DNA from 4 places in the Arthrobacter sp. Ld5 genome. Region 1 is predicted to be linked to each of the others. Evidence: predicted binding sites of a transcription regulator. Region 1 holds the regulator's gene; each other region holds the start of a gene.
The links. Region 1 encodes LexA, which represses DNA repair genes until DNA is damaged. Its sites were predicted from a motif close to TCGAACANNTGTTCGA; they were not measured.
Positions count from the first base shown of each region.

Region 2: the regulator LexA is predicted to act here: its motif matches at 4,109-4,124, upstream of ACSGDB_RS05885 (DUF222 domain-containing protein).
Region 3: the regulator LexA is predicted to act here: its motif matches at 2,468-2,483, upstream of ACSGDB_RS05405 (DUF222 domain-containing protein).
Region 4: the regulator LexA is predicted to act here: its motif matches at 2,930-2,945, upstream of ACSGDB_RS15945 (DUF222 domain-containing protein).

Region 1 covers NZ_JBPKBO010000005.1:47,357-52,656, forward strand. The annotation lists gene ACSGDB_RS02750 (DUF2461 family protein) at 1-192, opposite strand, end outside; gene ACSGDB_RS02755 (histidinol-phosphate transaminase) at 277-1,371, opposite strand; gene ACSGDB_RS02760 (LysM peptidoglycan-binding domain-containing protein) at 1,443-1,910, opposite strand; gene lexA (transcriptional repressor LexA) at 2,296-3,006, shown strand; gene ACSGDB_RS02770 (ATP-dependent DNA helicase) at 3,034-5,106, opposite strand; gene hflX (GTPase HflX) at 5,099-5,300, opposite strand, start outside.
Region 2 covers NZ_JBPKBO010000014.1:320,699-325,998, forward strand. The annotation lists gene ACSGDB_RS05865 (PhoX family protein) at 1-537, opposite strand, end outside; gene ACSGDB_RS05870 (o-succinylbenzoate synthase) at 645-1,676, opposite strand; gene ACSGDB_RS05875 (phosphatase PAP2 family protein) at 1,762-2,676, shown strand; gene ACSGDB_RS05880 (MFS transporter) at 2,752-3,984, opposite strand; gene ACSGDB_RS05885 (DUF222 domain-containing protein) at 4,137-5,300, shown strand, end outside.
Region 3 covers NZ_JBPKBO010000014.1:226,087-231,386, reverse strand. The annotation lists gene ACSGDB_RS05425 (FAS1-like dehydratase domain-containing protein) at 1-304, shown strand, start outside; gene ACSGDB_RS05420 (MaoC family dehydratase) at 307-747, shown strand; gene ACSGDB_RS05415 (UDP-N-acetylmuramate dehydrogenase) at 744-1,835, shown strand; gene ACSGDB_RS05410 (hypothetical protein) at 1,897-2,325, opposite strand; gene ACSGDB_RS05405 (DUF222 domain-containing protein) at 2,495-4,186, shown strand; gene asd (aspartate-semialdehyde dehydrogenase) at 4,607-5,300, opposite strand, start outside.
Region 4 covers NZ_JBPKBO010000024.1:625,141-630,440, forward strand. The annotation lists gene ACSGDB_RS15930 (alpha/beta hydrolase) at 1-976, opposite strand, end outside; gene ACSGDB_RS15935 (DNA polymerase III subunit delta') at 973-2,166, opposite strand; gene tmk (dTMP kinase) at 2,163-2,810, opposite strand; gene ACSGDB_RS15945 (DUF222 domain-containing protein) at 2,959-4,599, shown strand; gene ACSGDB_RS15950 (trans-sulfuration enzyme family protein) at 4,704-5,300, shown strand, end outside.

The DNA of each region.
Region 1 (5,300 bases):
GAACCGGACGTCGTTGTACGGGCGGTGGATCCGCCAGTCCGAGAAGACCGTCAGGGCCGCGCACACGGCGGTGAAGACCGGCCGGACGCCCACGTCGTACAACCTGCGCTGTCGAGCCCAGAACTCGGGGGTGTTGTCCGCCTCCAGCCGCGCGAAGAACGCCTGCGCCTCATCGAAGATCGGACGATCCATGCGAGCCATGATGGGCGATGCGCCCGGCCGGTGCAAGGGCCGCCCGGGCCACGCAGGTGCCCCGGGCCCGGCCCGGGATCCGCGTCAGAGCAGCGCTGCCAGCGCCGTCAGGAAAGCCGTCGTCTCCTCCTCCGTGCCGGCCGTGACGCGCAGGGAGCCCGGGATACCGACATCCCGGATGAGGACGCCCGCCTCCAGGAGTCCCTGCCAGATGCGGTGCGGATCCTCGAGGCCCGAGAAGAAGACGAAGTTCGAATCCGACCGCGCCGGCGAGAGCCCGAGCGCCTCGAGTTCCCGCACGATGCGGTCCCGCTGCACCTTGATCGCCTCGACGTTCGCCAGGAGCGTGTCCGCGTGGGTGAGGGCGGCGTTCGCGGCCGCCTGGGTGATGGCGGAGAGGTGGTACGGCAACCGGACGAGCCGCAGGGCGTCGGTGACCTCCGGCGCGGCCGCGAGGTAGCCGATCCTCGCCCCGGCGAGGGCGAAGGCCTTGCTCATGGTCCGGGACACGAGCAGGCGCGGGCGTCCGGGAAGAAGGGTGAGGGCGCTCGCCGTGCCGGCCTGCGCGAATTCGCCGTAGGCCTCGTCCACGATGATGATGGCGCGCGCATCCTCGCCGGCCTCGTAGGCGGCCTCGACCACGTCGAGGCCCAGCGCCGTGCCGGTCGGGTTGTTCGGCGAGCACAGGAACACGATGTTCGCTCCCGAGGCGCGGACCGCGGCCGCGGTGTCCTCCGGCGTCATGGTGTAGGCGGCACCGCGCGCGGCCGTGACGTAGCGCGTGCCCGTCCCGCTCGCGAGCAGCGGGTACATCGAGTAGGTGGGAGGGAAGCCGAGCGCGGTACGTCCGGGGCCTCCGAAGGCCTGGAGGACCTGCTGGAGCACCTCGTTGGAGCCGTTGGCCGCCCACAGCTGCTCGGGCGTCAGTCCGTGCCCGAGGTAGTCCGCGAGGTTCTTCCGCAGTTCCGTGAACTCGCGGTCGGGGTACCGGTTGAGTCCCCGGGTCGCCGCCGAGACGGCCTCCACGATCGCCGCGTGGACGTCGGCCGGGACGCCGTAGGTGTTCTCGTTGACGTTGAGCAGGATGGGGACGTCCAGTTGCGGGGCGCCGTACGGGTGCAGCCCGACGAGGTCGTCACGCAGGGGAAGGTTGGCCAGGGCTTCGACGGAGGAGGACACCACTTCAGGTTAAGGGATGCCGTCTTCGACGGACGAATGATCCACGTGCCCGCGGCCCGGTAGGGTGCGGTTCACCCGGCAGCGGGTACCGCGATGCTCTGCCCGGCCTGCACCACGGAGCTGTGCAGATCGTTGAGCTCCACGATCTCCGCGACGACCTCCCGGGGGTCGCGGTCCGGCGCGTAGGTCACGGCGAGGTCCCACAGGGTCTCCCCGGTGGAGACGTTCACATCGACCGTGGCCGTGGACGTGGGTGCCAACTCCCCCGCCCTGGCCTCGGAGGTCAGGAACGCCGCGAGGAGAATCAGCGCCGCGACGCCGAGGGCGATCGGCAGGCCGACCAGCAGCAGGCGGCCCCGCCGGGTCAGCGTCAGGGGGCGGTCCGCACTCCGCTGCGTGGAGGTACGAACCGGGCCGGGACCGGAGGCTGCCGCGGAGGGCACGGGGACGGTGGGGAGGGGCGTGGGGAGGAGCCTGAGATGGTTCTCGGCCCGAGCGGGCGTCCACAGCGAGCTGCCATGCAGTGCGGGTGTAACCATTGCCGTTCCTCTTTCCTTCGAATGTCCGCGCCGGACGACCGTCCGATTCGAACAAACGTTCTAATGAGTATCTGCCTATTTCTAGCACCTACGGACGATCCATGTCGAGACTCGGTCGAACATATGTTTGAAAACTGCTCCCGACTGTCCTAGCGTGGAGAGATCAGGACATCGTCGGCGGATGCCGCTCTCCACGGGCGGTTCCGTGGTCGATGTGTCCCACACAATCAGCCGCCTCTGACAGAACGGCTTCCCGACCACGGAAGCGGACCGGCGGCGACAACCGGATCAGTGATCCAAGGCGAAAGGCGCACCAGTGGCGGAATCACCAGCCGCGGCCCGGCAGGAATCGAACACTGCCGACGTCCCGGCGGATGCGGTACCCATCTCCGCGGGCCGGGGCCGGCCGCGGGGTCGCTCGGTGTCCAAGGGGCTGACCGCCCGGCAGCTGACGATCCTCGAGACGATCCAGCGGTCGATCGCCGACAAGGGGTATCCGCCGTCCATGCGGGAGATCGGTGACACGGTGGGCCTCGCCAGCCTGTCCAGCGTGACCCACCAGCTGTCGCAGCTCGAGCGGCTCGGCTACGTGCGCCGGGACCCCAAGCGTCCCCGCGCCATGGAGGTCCTGCTCCCGCTGACCCTGGCCCCGGACACCTCGGGCACCCGGACCGGCCCGTCCGCGGACGGCAGGCCCGCCGTCGAGCACGGGATCGCCGTCGACACCGCCCTCGTGCCGCTCGTGGGGCGTATCGCCGCCGGCGGGCCGATCCTCGCGGACCAGATGGTCGAGGACGTCATGCCGCTGCCCCGCCAGCTGGTCGGCCACGGGGACCTGTTCATGCTCAGGGTCTCGGGGGACTCGATGGTGGATGCCGCCATCTGCGACGGCGACTGGGTGGTGGTCCGGCGGCAGCAGAGTGCGCAGAACGGGGACATCGTGGCAGCGCTGCTCGACGAGGAGGCCACGGTCAAGACGTTCCGCCAGCGGGACGGCCATACCTGGCTCCTCCCGCAGAACACGCGCTACGAGCCCATCCTCGGCGACCACGCCAGCATCATGGGCAAGGTCGTCTCGGTGCTGCGCGCCCTGTAGCCGTCGTGCGGCGGGCGGGCCGGAGCGTCAGCGGGCGGAGAGACGCTCCAGGATGCCCGTGACGGTCGCGCGGTCCGTCGTCGCCCAGAAGGGTGGGAGGGCTGCCCGCAGGAAGCCGCCGTACCGCGCCGTGGCGAGGCGGCTGTCCAGGACGGCCACCACGCCCCTGTCCCCCGCCGCCCTGATCAGGCGTCCCGCGCCCTGCGCGAGCCGGACGGCGGCGTGCGTGGCGGAGACGCTCATGAAGCCGTTGCCCCCGTTCCTGGCCACCGCCCGGGTGCGGGCGGTCATCAGCGGGTCGTCCGGGCGCGGGAACGGGATGCGGTCGATCACGACCAGCCGGCACGAGGCCCCGGGCACGTCCACGCCCTGCCACAGGGACATGGTGCCGAACAGGCAGGTGTCCGGTTCGTCCGCGAACTGCGTGACCAGGGCGTTGAGCGAGGACTCCCCCTGGCACAGGATCTCGAAGTCCACCTCCGGTCGCAGCGCCTCCGCTGCCTCCTCGGCGGCACGCTTCGACGAGAACAGTCCCAGCGCTCCTCCCCGGGACGCCGTGAGCAGTCCCAGCAGCTCCTCGAGCTGCGCCTCGGAGGTGCCGCGCTCGGGCTTCGGGAGGTCCTTCGCCACGTAGAGGACGCCCTGCCGCGGGTAGTCGAAGGGACTGCCGACATCGACCCCCGTCCAGGCGGGTGCTCCGGGACCGCTGAGTCCCAGCGACCCGGCGACGGGACCGAACTCGGAGCCGATCGCGAGGGTCGCGGAGGTCAGGATCACGGTGTGGTCCTCGAACAGGCCCTCCCGGAGGCGTCCGGCGACGGACAGCGGCGCGACGTTCAGCGTGGCGGGTGCGCTCTCGTCGGGCTGGGCGTACCCCGCGCCCGGCGTGAAGGTGCTGGGACGCGACGCCCACACGACCTCGCCCAGGTCCGACGCCGCGAGGATCCGTTCGGCGAGCTCGAAGACCAGCGTGGTGCGGGACCGCGCGACCTGCCGGCCGCCGTCGGCGTCGGACTCGGACTTGCCGTCCGTCTTCGTGTCCGACAGCGCGGCCCGGGACGCGTCCCGCACCTGGGCGAGGGCCTGGCCGAGATCCTCCGGGAGCCCTCCGGGCAGCAGGCCCGAGGGCACGAGCTCGGCGGCCGCCTCGAACGCGTCGGCGGCCGTGTCGAGGGCGCCGGTGGCGATGGAGGCGTGGCGGCGGAGCGCCGCGGCCGCCGCGCTGACCATCGAGGCTGAGAGCTGGCCGGACACGGCCCCGGTGACCCGGTCGTGGAGCTCGTGCGCCTCGTCGATGACGACGACGTCGTACTCCGGCAGGACGGCGAGGCCCTCGAAGGCGCTGATCGCGAGCATCGCGTGGTTGGTGATGATGATGTCGGCATCCGCCGCCGCGGCGCGCGCCTTCTCGCTGAAGCACTCGGAGGCCACCGGACAGCGTGCTGAGCCGAGGCACTCCATGCTGGAGACGGACACCTGGCGCCACGCGCGGTCGCTCACGCCGGGGACGAGGTCGTCGCGATCGCCGGTCGTCGTCTCCTCGGCCCACTCGCGCAGCCGGACGACGTCCCTGCCGAGCGCCGAGGACGGGCCGTCGGTGGCCGGCGCCGGGTGCGGGGCGGCGTCCTCGCCCAGGCTGAAGAGCGTGCCGGGCGCGTCCTCCTCGGGGAACCCGCCGCCGGTCTTGTGGCGGCAGACGTAGTTGGAGCGGCCCTTGAGCAGGGCGACGTCGACGGGGCGCGTGAGCGCGGGGCCCACCGCGTCCAGCAGGCGCGGGAGGTCCCTGCCGACGATCTGCGCCTGAAGGGCGAGCGTGGCCGTCGAGACGACCGAGGGCCGGTCGCTGTCCATCGCGTGGGCGATCAGCGGGACCAGGTACGCGAGGGACTTCCCGGTGCCGGTGCCGGCCTGGACGAGCAGGTGCTCCCCCGAGCGGATCGACTCGCTGACCTGGCGGACCATCTCGTGCTGGCCGGAGCGCATCTCGCCGCCCATGGCCCCCACGGCGGCGTCGAGCAGTTCGAGGGCCTGCCGGGCTTCGTCCGAGTGGCGGGACGCGTCCGGCGCCGCCACGGCGCCGGACCGCGTGCTCTCACTCATGCCGGACGTACGCCTCCAGTTCGGAGGCCAGGCCCTCCCGGACCATCACTTCGAGGCGGGTCCCCTCACCGACGTGCTCCAGGCCGAGGATCTCGACGTCCTCGTCGTGGAGGCGGCTGAGGATCTCCCCGTGCTCGTACGGCACCAGGAGGTCCAGCTTCACACCCGGCCGCGGGATGCCGGCGCTGATCAGC
Region 2 (5,300 bases), on a different contig from region 1:
GATGTTCTCGTTCGTGTACTCGTGGTTGGCGAAGAGCACCGCGCGGCGGCCCTTGCTGCCCTCGATCTCGAGGACGTCGGTGTAGTCGCAGTTGTAGCCAAACTGGAGCGCCTGCGCGGCGGCGGTCTGGCGGTCGGCGTCGAAGTCCGGGGACGTGCGGAAGAGCGGATCGCCCCAGCGGATGACGGGCTTCCAGCCGTAGCCCCGCGGGACCGTCATGTCGTCGACCAGCGCGTCCACGGGCTCGATGGCGGTGAAGGGCAGAGCGCCGGCCCCCTTCCCACCCGGCGCCGCGACGGCGGAACCGGCACCGGTCTGGGAGGCGACGAGGAGCGTCAGGGCCCCGGCCGCGCCCGCCCCGAGCGCGCTGCGGCGCGAGAACTCGCGCGAGGCGATATCGCGGAAGTAGTTGTTGGCGGAGGTGTTGCAGACGGCGTCGGCGCAGGCGTTGTCACACTTCAGGGCGCAGGTGACGGCACTGCGCTTCCCCTTGGTGTGGCCGAGCATGGGCAGGAGGCGGCGCGCGGTGTCAGTCATGGAATACCTCTCGACGGGGTGGACGGCGTGCCCCCACCCTGTCGGGGGTTCCTGAACGGGCGGGGTGCACGCCGGTGAACCCCGCGTGAACGGGATCGGAACTCGCGTCAGTGCGGCTGCGCCCCGTCGAGGACCCGGTAGCAGCGCGCCAGGCGGTCCAGCCACCAGCGCCGCCGATCCTCGCCGGCCGCGAAGCGCTCGAGCAGCTCCTCCGACGCCTCGACGTCGCGCACCGGGAGGACCCCGTGCTCGGGGACGAGGGAGGCCTCGGCGACGTCGCCGGCCATGAGGGAGACGGTGGCGAGCCCGCAGGCGTAGGGCAGTGCGGGGAGCGCGGCGGCGAGGGCCACCCCGGCGCGGATACCCACCGAGGTGTCGAGGGCGGAACTGACGACGGCGGGCAGCCCCGCGCGGCCGATGATGTCCAGCGCGCGCCGGACGCCGCCGAGCGGCGGGGCCTTGATGACGAGCACATCGGCGGCGTCCTCGCGGGCCACCCGCAGCGGGTCGTCCTGGCGGCGCACGCTCTCGTCGGCGGCAACGAGGACCGCCTCGCCGCGGCGGCGCAGTTCCAGCCGGACGGTGCGCAGGCCGGGGATGTCGGCCACCGGCTGCTCCACGTACTGCAGGCCGAACCGCGCGAGTTCCTCGAGGGCCGTCAGCGCCTCCTCGACCGTCCAGCCGCCGTTGGCGTCGATCTTGATCCCGGCATCGGGGAGGAGGCGGCGCACCTCGGCGACCCGCGCGACGTCGTCGGCCAGGACCTGACCCCGCTCGGCCACCTTCACCTTGACGGCGCCCACCTGACCGAAGCGGGCCAGCACGCCCTCGACATCGGCGGGCCCGACGGCAGGGACCGTCGCGTTCACGGGGACCTCGGACCGGACCGGGGCCGGGAAGCCGTGCCAGGCCGCTTCGAGGGCACCGGCGAGCCAGGGCGCGGATTCGGCGTCGTCGTACTCCAGGAACGGGCAGAACTCCCCCCAGCCGGCCGGCCCCCGCACCAGCAGGGCCTCCCGGACGAGGACGCCGCGGAACTTCACGCGCATGGGCACGGAGACGATTCGCGCCGAGGCCGACACCTCCTCGAGGGTCGGCAGGGAGAGGGCGTCCGGCTGGGGATGGTCCGAGGTTCGCACGCCCTCAGGGTACGGGAGCGGAACGCCGCCGCGGAGGTCACGGAACAGCGACGGACAGGCCCGGTGGTGTGGAACGATGGACGGGATGACGTCCCAGCGAACCTCCACCGGATCGGCGCGGGCAGCACGCTCGCCGCTGTTGTTCGTGCTGGCCGCGGTCTTCTGCGCCTCCGCACTCGGCTGGACCTACTGGGCCTTCGTCCGGACCACCAGGGGCCAGTTCGCGGACGAGTCCGCCTGGCGTGAGGCCGACGTCGCCGCACCCGACACCCAGCTCCCGTTCCTGCGGTTCCTCGACACCCTGCCGCTCGTCTCGATCGTCGTCGCTGCGGCGGCGATCCTGTTCGTGGCCGTGGTGCGACGGCGGGTGGCGGCCGCCGTGACGGCTGTCGGCGTCATCCTCGCCGCGAACCTGACCACGCAGCTGCTCAAGAACATCGTGTTCGACCGCCCCGACCGGGGCGTCGAGACCCTCGCGTTCAATTCATTGCCGTCGGGGCATACGACGCTCGCGGCCTCGGCGGCGGCCGCAGTGTTCATCATCGCCTCGCCGCGCTGGCGGCCGTTCGCCGCCGCCGCCGGCGGGGCGTACTCCGTCCTCGCGGGCGCGGCCACGTTCATCAACCTCTGGCACCGCCCGGCCGACGTCGTCGCCGCGCTCCTGGCCGTCGGGACGTGGACGCTCATCGGCGGGCTGATCATCATGCGGACCGGTGACCACTGGAACAACTGGCACGGCTACGACGCGTTCTGGGCGTCGTCGCGTGCGTGGCTGGTGGCGTGCTGGGCGCTGGGACTCGGCGGCCTCGCGCTGTCCATGGTGCTCTACCTCTCCGTCCTGGCCATCGGGCCGGCCCCGGAGCCCGGCACCGCGAACGTCCCGCTGTTCTTCTGGTGGGGGCTCACGTGGATCGTGGGCGTCGGCTTCACCCTCGCGGCCGCCGCGGGATGGCTCTTCTCCGCGCAGGCCCGCGTCTCCGCCGCTCCGCGCACCCCCTGACCGTGCCGGCGTCGGGGATGCTTTGGGTCTTCCGATCTACGGGCGGCACGGTCCGGCGCACGACGCCGAGGGGTGTCAGCTCCGGGAGCGCGCCGGTTGCGCCGACCCCGGCGCCGCCCGCGGGATCCAGTACCAGAGGATCCCTGCACCGAGGAAGCCGAGAACCGCCGTCGCCCAGATACCGGCCGACAGCGTGGCGAGCGCGGTGACGAGGGCGAGCAGCCCGGGGCCGGCCATGGTCCCGCCGTCCGTGAGCAGGCGCCAGACGCCGAGGAACTGCGGACGGCCGGGTGACGGCGAGAAGTCCGCCCCGAGCGTCATGACGATACCCGAGCCGATGCCGTTGCCGAACCCGATGAGCAGGGCGATCAGGAGCAGGCCCGTCGCGTCCCCGGTGAGGGGCAGGAGCGTGAGGGCGGTGCCCATGATGAGCATGCACGGGACGGCGATCCAGCGGCGGCCCCGGACGTCCATGACCTTGCCGGACGGGTAGAAGATCAGCATGTCGATCGCACCCGACAGTCCGTAGATCAGCGCCGTGGCCGAGGCGTCCAGACCGATGTTCTCGGCCCACAGCGGCAGGACCGCCTGCCGGGTGGCCCGCACCGCCGCGATCAGCAGCACCCCGATCCCGACGGTGAGGAAGATCCGGGCGTGGCTGCGCACCGTGGAGCGTACTGTCGGCGGAGCCGCGAGCGCGGCCTCGACCGGGGTGCGGGCCGTCATCGCGACCCGCCCCGGGGCGTCGAGCTCGGGGACGCGCCAGCTCAGGGCCGCAGCGGCGAGGCTCGCCGACCCGCCCACCCAGTACGCGCCGTCCAGACCGACGGCGCTCATGGCGACGGCGGCCGCGAACGGCCCCGCGAAGACCCCGATCCGCGTGACGCCACCGAGCGTGGAGAGGGCCCGGGCGCGGAAGTGCGCCGGCACGGCCTCGGTGAGGTAGCTCTGGCGTGCGAGCCCGAACACGGCGCCCGCCATGCCCACCATGAAGACGGCGGCCGCGAAGACGGCCAGGGTGGTGGCTGCCAGTGCGAGGAACATGGCCGCCGCGCACCAGAGCGCGGCCCCTACCAGCGCCCTGCGTTCGCCGAAGCGCGTGGCGATCAGCGTCGCCGGGACGTTCGTGACGAGGGAGCCGATACCCGAGAGCGTGATGACGAGCGCGGCCGTCGCCACGTCCGCGCCGAGGTCGCGCGCGGTGAGCGCGATGACCGGCAGGATGGCGCCCGTGGCGACTCCGTACAGCAGCGACGGGCCGTAGGCGCCGACGGCGATCGCACGGAGGTCGAAGGTTTCCTGGGGCACCCGTCCAGCCTAGCGGGCAGGGCATCCCTCCCGGAGAGGCGCCGATCCCGTGTGAACAGCGGGCAATCCTGTGGAGACCAAGTCGCCCACTACCCCTCCACAATCGCGCGCCCGCCTCGATTATTAGAAGATGTGTTCGATAATATCGGCTCATGGTCATTACCTCGATCGCACGCTCCCCACACCCGGGATCCTCCCTCGAGGAGGCGCGCACCGTCCTCGGCGCCTGCGCCCTCGGCCTGGCCCAGTACCACCACCTCCTGTCACGCCAGGACGCCCTGCGGTTCGTCGTGGACGTGGAGCAGGTGTCGAAGGTCGTCGATTACCTGCAGGTCCTCGCAGCGAGGGTGGCGGATCACCACGGCCTTGCGTCGGAACAGGGCGCTCCCGGCCCATCCGGTCCGGCGGAAGCGCCGTCGGTTGCGGAGGGTCCCGAAACCACGTCATCCAGCCCTTCCAGCCCGCCCGGCCCACCCGCGTCAGCTGCCGACGTCGGGCGAAGGGTCAGGAACTGCGCTGATTTCCTTCGGGAGACACTGGGTATCAGCCGGACCGAGGCGCGACGTCGCCTGCACCTGGCTGCGGTCGTGCTGCCGAGCCTGTCACCCACCGGGAACCCGCTCCCGCCCCGGCTGGAGTCGCTGGGTGGGGCCATGGATTCCTTCGCTGTCAGTGGACGAGCGGCTGCCGCCGTGGCACAGGCGATCGAGCGGGTGCAGTCCTTCGCGCCACCGGATCAGCTCGCGTCGATGGAGCAGCACCTCACCCGGCAGGCGATCGAGTCCGACGAGGACATCCTCCGCGTCCTGGTCCGCCGCTGGGAATCAGTGCTCGACCAGGACGGACGGGAACCCACGGAGAAGGTACTGCGCGCGCGCCAGGGTGTCTTCCTCAAGGGACGGCGCCACGGATTGCACGTCCTGGAGATCGGCGCCACGGACGAGCAGTTCGAACAGCTCGCCACCGTCATGAATACGGCCGCCAACCCACGAGCATCCCGGGGGCATGCGGCACACCCGATCGATGGCGGAGGACCGGAGGCGGCCGGCCGTGCGCCCGGTCCGGCACGCGACCCGGCGCCCGGGCCGGAACCCGCTTCGCAGGAGCAGCCGGTCGATCACTGCGGTCCGACCCGTCCGCAGCAACTCCTCGATGGACTGGTCTCGGCCTGCAGGATCGCCCTGTCGACCGGAGGCCTACCCGCGACGGGCGGGCATCGTCCACAGGTGATGGTCACCATTGATTACAGGGACCTGGTCGGCGAGACCGAGCGGGCGGGCGACGCCGTCTTCTCCGTACAGATCGGTGCGCGGACC
Region 3 (5,300 bases), on a different contig from region 1:
GCATAGGGACCTCGTGGCCCCGCCCACGTTCGCGATCATCGTGGCCCAGCGGGCCGACGCGCAGCTCATCGCGGACCCGACTGCGGGGATCGACTTCACGCGCGTGGTCCACGCCGACCAACGCTTCATCCACCACCGTCCGATCCTCGCCGGGGACGAACTCGTCGCCGCACTCCACGTGGATCAGGTGCGGGCCATGGGCGGTGGAGCGATGATCACCACGCGTGCGGAGATCTCGACCGTCGACGGCGAGCCGACGGCCACCACGACGTCGTCCCTCCTCGTCCGTGGGGAGGACCAGTAGCCATGACCGTATCCATCAGCACACTCGAGGTGGGCCGGCAGATCGGCTCCACCACCATAGACATCACCCGCCAGGACCTCGTCCGGTATGCGGGCGCCTCGGGGGATCTCAACCCGATCCACTGGAACCAGGCGTTCGCCGAGGGTGTCGGGCTGCCCGGCGTGATCGCCCACGGGATGTTCACCATGGGCGCCGTCGTGCAGCTGGTGGCCGACTGGGCCGGCGACCCCGCCGCGGTCGTCGACTACCAGACGCGCTTCACCAAGCCCGTCGTCGTGGAGGACACCACGGCGCGGCCCGGGGAGCCCGGAGCCGTGGTGGAGGTGACCGGCGTCGTCGGGGCGATCGACCCCGAGCGGTCGACGGCGCGCATCGACCTCACCGTGACGTTCGGCGGCCAGAAGGTGCTCGTGAAGGCGCAGGCCGTGGTGAGGCTGCCATGAGCGTGCCCCTGACCGGAACGCTCCTGGCCGATCTCACCACGGCGCGCGTCGGAGGTCCTGCGCGCACGCTCGTCGAGGCCTCGACCGAACAGGAGATCGTCGAGGCCGTCCGCGCCGCCGATGCCGCCGGGGATCCGCTGCTGATCATCAGCGGCGGATCGAACCTGCTGATCGGTGACGACGGTTTCGCTGGCACCGTCGTCCGCATCACGTCGAGCGGGTTCACGGTCGACGACGACGACGCCACGTGCGGTGGCGTCATGGTGAAGGTGCAGGCCGGCCACGACTGGGACGACCTCGTGAAGTACACCGTGCTGCACGCGTTCACCGGCCTGGAAGCCCTCTCCGGCATCCCGGGGTCCACCGGCGCGACGCCCGTGCAGAACGTCGGGGCCTACGGCTCGGACGTGTCCCACACCATCGCCACGGTCCGGACCTTCGACCGGAAGGCGGACAGCATCAAGAGCTTCACCAATTTCGAACTGCAGTTCGGGTACCGGGACTCCCTGCTCAAGCGCAGTACCGTCAACGGGTCCCCCCGCTATGTGGTGCTCACGGTCGAGTTCCAGCTCGGACTCGGCCGCATGAGCACCCCGATCCGGTATGCCGAGCTCGCCCGGGTACTCGGCGTCGAGGTCGGCGCGCGTGCCTACGCCAATGACGTGCGCCGTGAGGTGCTCCGGCTGCGGGCGGGCAAGGGGATGGTGCTGGACGCGCCGGACCCGGATACCTGGAGCACAGGATCGTTCTTCACCAATCCGATCGTCCCGCAGCACGTCGCGGACCGGCTGCCGGCGGACGCGCCCCGGTATCCGGCCGGCGAGGACGGCTCGGTGAAGCTCAGTGCCGCCTGGCTCATCGAGCACGCCGGGTTCTCCAAGGGGTTCGGTCTCGCGGACGACGACGGCTTCGCTGCTGCCGGCGGCCGTGCATCCCTCTCGACGAAGCACACGCTCGCCCTGACCAACAGGGGCGGCGCCTCGGCAGCGGATCTGCTGTCCGTCGCGCGGCTCGTCCGCGACGGGGTGGAGCGGGCCTTCGGTATCCGTCTGGAGCCCGAGCCACTGCTCATCGACTGCTCCCTCTGACGTCGATTCCGTCGATGGTTCGCGCACCCGTCGGTCCGGTGCTGTCCGCTGACAGGTCCTCTCAGCGGGCGGGCGAGCGTCGCGCCTGTTCGGCAGCGGCACGGGTGAGGACGACGTCGTGCCAGCTGTCGTCCCGCTGAACGAGCTGCCGTGAGCAGAGCCACTGGGCAAGACGCGAGGCGACGCTGATCTGCGCGAGGCGGTCGTGGAAGTCCGGGAGGAGCTGCGGCGGTGCCAGGAACTCGGGCAGGGCATGCAGCAGCTGCCGCGCGCCCATGACCTTGACGTACGGGTCCTCGGTGCCGAACTGGCGTTCGAGCGCGAGGAGCTCCTGCTCGGCGCCGGTGAGCCTGGTCGCGGCGACGTGCTCGAGGTAGGCGCGGAGGTGGTCCTGGACCCGCTCGTATCGCAGCAGGCTCTCGGGGTGCCGCGTATGGCCACTGGCCGCGAAGAAGCGCCGGAGGACGATGTCTGCGTTCACGGGATCCATGCGCCCATCCTCCCTGGACCCTCCGACCTTTTCACGCGATCGTGCTGCGGCGCGGATGAACGGCGTCGGCTGTTGCGGGTCGGCGTCGTGGCGCTGAGGGGTGGGCGTCGACTTGTCCACATACCGGGGTCGAGCCGATGAATAGAACGCGTGTTCGATAAAATCAGGTATGGCTGTCGCACCGATGGAGATCGCAGGAGACCCGGGACCCTCCCTGGGATTCGTGCACACTGCGCTGGTGCACGTGGCCGATTCGCTCACGGTTCGGGGCCGGATGCTGTCACGGACCGACGTGCTGCAGATGCTGGTCGACGTCGAGGATATCTCCCGGGTCGTCGACTACCTCCAGGTTCTTGCCGCGGGCATGGCGGAGGAGAGGGGGCCGGCGTCGGGGGACAGTCCGGGTGATGCCGGTTCGCTCCAGGCGCAAGCGGAACAGTCCCTCGGCAGGCCAGGAACAGTCGGTGCCACCGGGCAGCGGATGTCCGCGGACCGCACCGCCGATGATGCGGCCGGCACCAGGACCTGCGCGGACTACCTGCGGGTTCGACTGGGGATCAGTCGCGCTGAGGCGAAGCGCAGGCTGGACCTCGCACACAGGGTGCTGCCCGGCGTCTCTCCGACGGGAGCGCCCGTCGAGGCACCGTCGACGGCTGTGGGTGCTGCGTTCGCCGCAGGTACCTTGAGCGGGCGTGCGGCGACAACCATCTGTTCCGCGGTCGAGCGGGTTCGCTGTCTTGCTGCTCCCGAGCATCTCGTATCGATGGAGCAGCATCTCACACTGCAGGCGCTCGAGTCCGACGAGGATGTGCTGCGCGTCGTCGCCCGTCGCTGGGAGACCGTTCTGGACCAGGACGGGCAGGAACCGACGGAGAAGATCCTACGGAGTCGCCAGGGCGTTTTTCTTCGAGGTCGCCGCAATGGACTGCGGATCCTCGAGATCGGCGCCACGGACGAACAGTACGAGCATCTCGTCACAGCCATGACCACCGCCACCAACCCCCGCACCCGGGTGGACCGCACCCCGGGGTCTGCCCGCGGCTGCACACCGGACGACTCTCCGGGCATCGGCGCTGCTGGAGCTCCGCTCCACGGTGGGGCTGTCGAATCCCTGCCGGCGGCCGGACCGGACAGCCCGACCCGGGCACAGAGCCTGCTCGACGGACTGGTCGGCGCGTGCAGGATCGCCCTGTCCACCTCCGCGCTGCCAACCACCGGCGGCCATCGGCCCCAGGTGATGGTCACCATCGACTACCGCGACCTCCTCGGCGAGCTCTGTGACACGAGCGCCGGACGAACGAGTGCTTCAGGGAGCATGGGGACACAGGACCGTGGTCGGGAGGTGTGCGATCGGGGCACCCTGGCTGATGCGTGCTTCGCCGGCGGGACGGGTGGCAGCGGAACCGGGCGCACCGTCTTCGCAGAGCAACTGAGTGCCCGTGCCATTCGGCGGATGGCGTGCGACGCCGACCTCATCCCGCTCGTGCTCGGCGGTGAGGGGCAGATCCTCGACATCGGCCGTGCGGGACGGCTCTTCCCACCGCACATGCGTCGGGCGCTGGTTGCACGTGACCGCGGCTGTGCTTTCCCGGACTGCACTGTTCCAGCCAGCTGGTGCGAGGCGCACCACCTCGCGCCCTGGTCCCGCGGGGGTGCCACCAGTATCGACAACGGAGTCCTGCTGTGTGCGCACCACCACCACACCATCCACGACGGTCTCTGGACCGTCGTGTCGCACAACGGCATACCGTGGTTCGCCCCACCGCGACATCTCAACCGCCATGGGACCACCGCCCGACGCAACAGGTACTGGCACGCCGAGCCCGGGTCACCGGTCGGTGCCATGGACGCGGCGCCGTGAGAACAACAGCGGAACCGCTCGGCCCGGGCGCTCACCGGGATGACACGTCGCGGGGCGCTCACCGGGATGACACGTCGCGGGGCGCTCGCAGGAGTGACACGTCGCGGGGCGCTCGCCGGGATGACACGTCGCGGGGCGCTCGCAGGAGTGACAAGTCGCGGGGCGCTCGCAGGAGTGACACGTCGCGGGGCGCTCACCGGGATGACACGTCGCGGGGCGCTCACAGGATCGACACGTCGCGAGGAGACAGCGGCGGCTCAAGGGCTCCGGGGCCGCCCCCGGGCGCCCCCGGCCGCGGCCGGGCGCTCCCGGCGTCGCCGGGCGGGGTCCCGGACGATCACGAGTCGGACCGGCCGACCCCGGACGGTCGAGAGCACGGCCGAACCGACCCCGAGGACGCGCGGCGTCCGCCGGGGGACCTCAGAGGTTGCCGGTGGCGATCATCAGCATCCGTCGGAGCGGCTCGGCTGCTCCCCACAGCAGCTGGTCACCCACCGTGAAAGCACTGATGTACTCCGGCCCCATCTCGAGCTTCCTGATCCTGCCGACGGGGATCTCCAGCGATCCGGTCGCCGCTACGGGTGTCAGGCCGGCGACCGTCTCGGTCTTCGTGTTCGGGATGACGCGCACCCACTCGTTGTCCGCCGCCAGGATGGACTCGATCTCGCTGACCGGCAGGTCCTGCGTCAGTTTCAGGGTCAGCGCCTGCGAGTGCGAGCGCATCGCCCCCACACGGACACACAGACCATCGAAGGGAATGCGCGTGGCGGTACCGAGGATCTTGTTGGTCTCGGCTCCGGCCTTCCACTCCTCCCGGGACACACCGTTGCCGAGGTCGCTGTCGATCCAGGGGATGACGGACCCGGCCAGGGGAACACCGAACTGGCTCGCTTCGAGGCTCGGGTGCCGCTGCTTGGCGAGAATGGCGCGGTCGATGTCGAGGATGGCGGAGGCGGGATCGTCGAGGTTGACGGCCACGGTGCCATGGAGCGCACCGAACTGGTTGAGCAGTTCCCGCATGTGCCGTGCGCCTCCACCCGAGGCGGCCTGGTAGGTCATCGAGGTGCCCCACTCCACGAGGCCGTTGCGGAAGAGACCGCCGAGCCCCATGAGC
Region 4 (5,300 bases), on a different contig from region 1:
CGACGGCGGCGAACAGGTCCTGGACCTGCCGGACGCCGTCGTCGACCGTCCCGGTGTACGGGCACTCGGAGCCCTGCCGGCAGTCGGCGACGTAGGCGCGCAGGGCCTTCTCGAAGCCGCGCGCCTGGCCGAGGGTGATGTCCTCGTTGCTCAACGACGGATCGATCGCGCCGTCGAGCACGAGGCGTCCGGCCCGCTCCGGGAACAGCTCGGCGTACGTGGCGCCGAGTTGCGTCCCGTATGAGAATCCCAGGAAGTTCAGCTTCTCGTCGCTCACGAGGGCCCGCAGGATGTCCATGTCCCGTGCCGCGGACTCGGTGTCCACGAAGCCCAGCAGTTCGCCCGTGCGTTCGGCGCACACGTCCGCGAACTCCTGCGCGTCGAGCGTCATGAGGTCCAGAAGCTCGTCGGGGGACGCCCCTGCTGGGTAGCTCTCCTGCCGCGTCTCGTCCTGTTCCGCGTCCGTGTAGCACTGGACGGCACTGGACCGGTTGACGCCCCGGGGGTCGAAGCCGACGACGTCGTAGTCCTCCCGCAGCCGGTCACTCGTGACGTAGTCGAGGGAGTCCTTCACGATATTGACGCCCGAACCGCCGGGCCCGCCGGGATTGACGAGGATCGTCCCCTGCGCCTCCCCCGGGGCAGCAGCGCGGATCGCCGCGATCTCGATGGTCGCGCGGCCGGGGTCGGTGTAGTCCAGCGGAACCTCGATCGTCGCGCAGGAGAACGATTCCTCGCAGCTCTCCCACCGCACGTCCTGCGTGTAGAAGGTGCGGAGATCCTCGTCCACGTCCCCGATCGCCGCCGGGTCGGCGGTCTCCACCGCGTCCGCGGGCGGGTCGGACCGGCTGTCCGGCGCGAGCAGCATGCACCCGGAAAGCCCCAGCACGACGGCGGCGGACGTGGCGAGGAGTGCGACGGCCCGGCCGACGGGGCCTCGAGGATCCCTGCCGAGGGGGACCGGCCGGCCGGTCATCGGTCGAGGTCCTTCCGGGACAGCAGGCTCACCGTCATCGCTTCGATCGCGAGCAGCGGGGACACGTTCGTGCTCACGAGGCGGGTGCGCACCTCGTTGATCGACTCGAGCCGGAGCAGCGTGTCCTCGGGGCTCTCCCGGCGGGCGAACTCCTCGAGCTCGGGCCGGAGCGGCTCGTTGACGAGCAGCTGTCCGCTGGAGACCTGGAGCATCAGCACGTCCCGGTAGAAGGAGATGAGGTCCGTCAGCGCGCGGTCGAAGTAGTCGTTCTTCGACCGCTTCGCCCGCCGCGTCTGGTCGTCCTCAAGCCTCTTGATCTGTGCGCGCATCGACGGCGGCAGGACGCCGGTCTCGGGGGCGCCGAGGGTGGCCAGCAGGGCCGTCCTCTCCTCGGCGTCGCGCTGCTCGAAGGAACTCTGGGCCTCCGCCTCGGCGAGCTTCACGAGGTCCGCCGCGGCACGCATCGCGCCGGCGACGGAGCGCAGGGTGAGCGGGAGCCGCACGATCTGGTTGCGGCGCTCGCGGGCGCCGTCGTCCGTCGCGAGCCTCTTCGCGATACCGATGTGGCTCTGCGCGGCGCGGGCGGCCGCCTCCGCCGTCGCCGCGTCGATCCCGTCGCGGGCGACCAGCAGGTCGGCGACGTCCTGCACGGGAGGCAGCCGGAGGCCGACGGAGCGGCACCGGGACCGGATGGTGACGAGCACGTCGCCGGGGCTCGGGGCGCACAGCAGCCAGATGGTCCGCGGCGGCGGTTCCTCGATCGCCTTGAGCAGCACGTTGGTGCTGCGCTCCTGCATGCGGTCGGCGTCCTCGACGATGATGATGCGCCAGCGCCCGGTGGACGGCTTGTCCTGTGCCTTGCGGACGAGTTCGCGCGCCTCGTCGATGCTGATCGTCACTTTCTCGGTGGTGACGTTGGTGAGATCCGCGTGTGCCCCGGAGAGGACCGTCCGGCAGGCCTTGCACGTGCCGCAGCCCCGCTCGCCGAGGGCTTCGCGCTCGCAGAGCAGGGCGGCGGCGAAGGCGCGGGCGGCGTTGGACCGGCCGGAGCCGGGCGGGCCGGTGAAGAGCCACGCATGGGTCGGCTCACCGGACTCGGCGGCGCGGCGCAACTGCTCGACCACCTGGTCCTGTCCGCGGAGGTCGGCCCAGACTCCGGAGGCGGGACGGCTGTGGGTCACGGCGCTCACGCCGACACCCGGGGGAGGGCGTCGAGGATGGAGCGGTGGAGATCCTCGGGCGTCCCCGATGCAGACAGGACGAGATACCGGTCGGGGTCCGCGCGGGCGAGGTCGAGGAAGGCGTCCCGGATGCTGGCGTGGAACGCGTCGGGTTCCGACTCGAGGCGGTCCTCGGCGGCCGCGCCGGCGGTGCGGCGGTTCCGGCCCTCGGAGGGCTCGACGTCGAGCAGGACGGTGAGGTCGGGACGGAGCCCGTCGGTGGCCCAGAGATTCACGTCCAGGACGGCCTGCGCGCCCAGCGCTCGCCCGGCGCCCTGGTAGGCGACCGAGGAGTCGATAAAGCGGTCGCAGACGACGACGTCGCCGCGCTCCAGCGCGGGCACGATCACCTGATGGACGTGGGCTGCCCGGGAGGCGGCGAACAGGAGGGCCTCGGTGCGTGCGTCGATCTCGCCGTGGCCGTGCTCGAGGACGAGTGAGCGCAGTTTCTCCCCGATGGGCGTCCCACCCGGCTCCCGTGTGCGGACCACGGTGCGGCCGGCGCCCTCGAGGGCCCGGCAGAGCAGTGCGGCCTGCGTGGACTTGCCCGCGCCGTCGCCGCCTTCGAGCGCGATGAAGAGCCCGGGGAGCCCGTGCGGGAGTGGAAAGGTCACGCACCCAGCCTACCGAGTGGCCATGACATCGAGGCCACAGGATAGGAGGTGTGCAGGGGGCCAGCCGTCCCGCCAGCGACGGGTGGACGTTGTCCACATACGGACCCTCCCCGCCTTCTTCGAATCCCTGTACTAATAATCTCTATCCATGGCGACAGCAGTGGTGGAGGAACTACCGACGGCGCGGGCCCTGGGTCTGGAAGGGTCGAGGCTCGCGCGGATCGCCGGGCAGTTCGAGGCCGAGGCGGATCTGGCCTCGACCGCCGATCTCGCGGCGGTCCTGGGCGCTGTCGAGCACCTCGCCCGGGTGGTCGAGTACCTGCAGGTGGTGGGGGCGGCTGCTGCCGACCGGCAGGACATCGCGCGCGTGGGGGAGACCCGGCAGGGCCTGGGCTGGAGTGGTCCACTGGCCGTTCCCGGCGACAGCCACGAGTTCCGGGACACCGCCGAGTACCTCCGGGCACGCCTGGGCATCACGCGACTGGAGGCGCGGCGGCGGATCCGCCTGGGAAAGGCGGTGCTGCCACGGCGAACCGCCACCGGGGAGTCCTGCCCGCCTCTGCTCGAAGTAGTCGGGGACGCGTTCAGAGACGCTGCGCTCAGTTCGTGCGCGGCGACGCGGATCAGCGATGCGGTGGAACGCGTCCGGCCCTGTGCCTCGACAGTGCAGGTCCGGGCGATGGAGGAAAGTCTGGCCGCACAGGCCGCGGAATCCGATGCCGACCTGTTGAACGTCGTCATCCGTCGGTGGGAGGCGGTGCTCGATCCCGACGGGGTCGAACCCAGCGAGGAACTCTTGAAGGCGCAGCAGGGCGTCTTCCTGCGGGGGCGGCGACGCGGGCTGCACCGGCTCGAGATCGCGGCGGACGACGAACAGGTCGAGTACCTCCTCACCGCCATGAACACCGCCGGCAACCCTCGAACCGTGCACCACACCGGAGGTTCAGGACGCACGGACCGCCAGGGCGAGGCCATCGGCGCGGGTGGCGACGGGCCCGGCGACCCCACGCCCAGCTGGGAACGCCGGAGCCAGCCCCAGCGCCACCTCGACGGGTTGGTCGGTGCCTGCCAGGTGGCCCTCGCCACGGATACGCTGCCCGCTACCGGTGGACACCGACCTCAGGTGATGGTCACCATCGACTACCGGGCTCTCGGCGAGGACCTCCGCAACGGTGGAGTCGTCCGGCGAACAGCCGTGGGACCGGGTGCGCGTGGAGCGGAGGCGTGGCAGTACGGCCACGCCGCGCAGGACGCTTGCCCGCGGCCGAACGAATCCCCGACCCCGGATGGCCGTCGCGACGCAGACGCCGGCGACTGCACCGCTCCCGCCGGTGATCCACGACCGCATCCCCGGGGCGGCTACAGCATCTTCGGCGGTCCTGTCACCGCGCGGACCGTGCGCAAGATCGCGTGCGATGCGGACATCATCCCGGTCGTCCTGGGTGGGCGCGGGGAGGTCCTCGACGTCGGTCGTGCCCGACGGCTCTTCGGCGTCGCGCAGCGCCGAGCTCTGGTCGCCCGGGACAGAGGGTGTGCCTTCCCCGACTGCACGGTCCCGGCCGTCTGGACGGAGGCGCACCACATCACGCCGTGGGTCGCGGGCGGGCGCACGGACGTCTCGAACGGCTGCCTCCTGTGCTCCTTCCACCACCGGCTCGTCGAACGGGGCAACTGGGTCATCGAGATGAGGCAGGGCGCTCCCTGGTTCACGCCACCGCCCTACCTCGATCCAGGCCGCACTCCGAGGCGGAACAGGCACCGTGAGCTCACCCTCGGCGGGACACCATGACGACGGTCCTTCAGCCACGTGAGAGGGAGGCGGGGCCGCGCGGTGCGGTCCACTGTGACCCTCCGCTTTTCCAGGCATGCGCTGTCCCGACTTACGCTGACTCCATGACGACATCTCGCGAGGCTCTGCTGCACGCCGGGCTCGCCCCGGACACGCTCACGGTCGCGGCCGGCCGCCCTCCCCGCGAGCACGACGCCCCGGTCAACGCGCCGCTCGTGCTCTCGACGACCTACCACGAGACGCGCGCACCCGAGCAGGGCGACCGCATCTACGCCCGTGGCTCCAACCCGACCTGGGACCCGTTCGAGGAAGCGCTCGGCGTGCTGGAGGCCGCTGATCTTCCGGCCCTCGTCTTCAGCTCCGGCCTCGGAGCGGCAGCGGCGGCACTGTCCCTCGTCCCGACCGGGGGAGCGGTGGTGATGCCACGGCACGCCTATGCCGGGTCGATCAGTCTCGCCGCGGATCTCGCGGCACAGGGCCGGTTCGAACTGCGCACCGTCGACATCGCGGACACCGCGGGCGTCCTCGCGGAGCTCGACGCGCTCGCGGCACGGTTCGATTCCGGTCAGGTGATGCTGTGGCTCGAGAGCCCCACCAACCCGATGCTCGAGGTGGCCGAACTGTCAGTCCTGACCGCCGCAGCCCACGCGAGCGGCGCGGTGGTCGTCGCCGACAACACCTTCAACACGCCCATCGTGCAT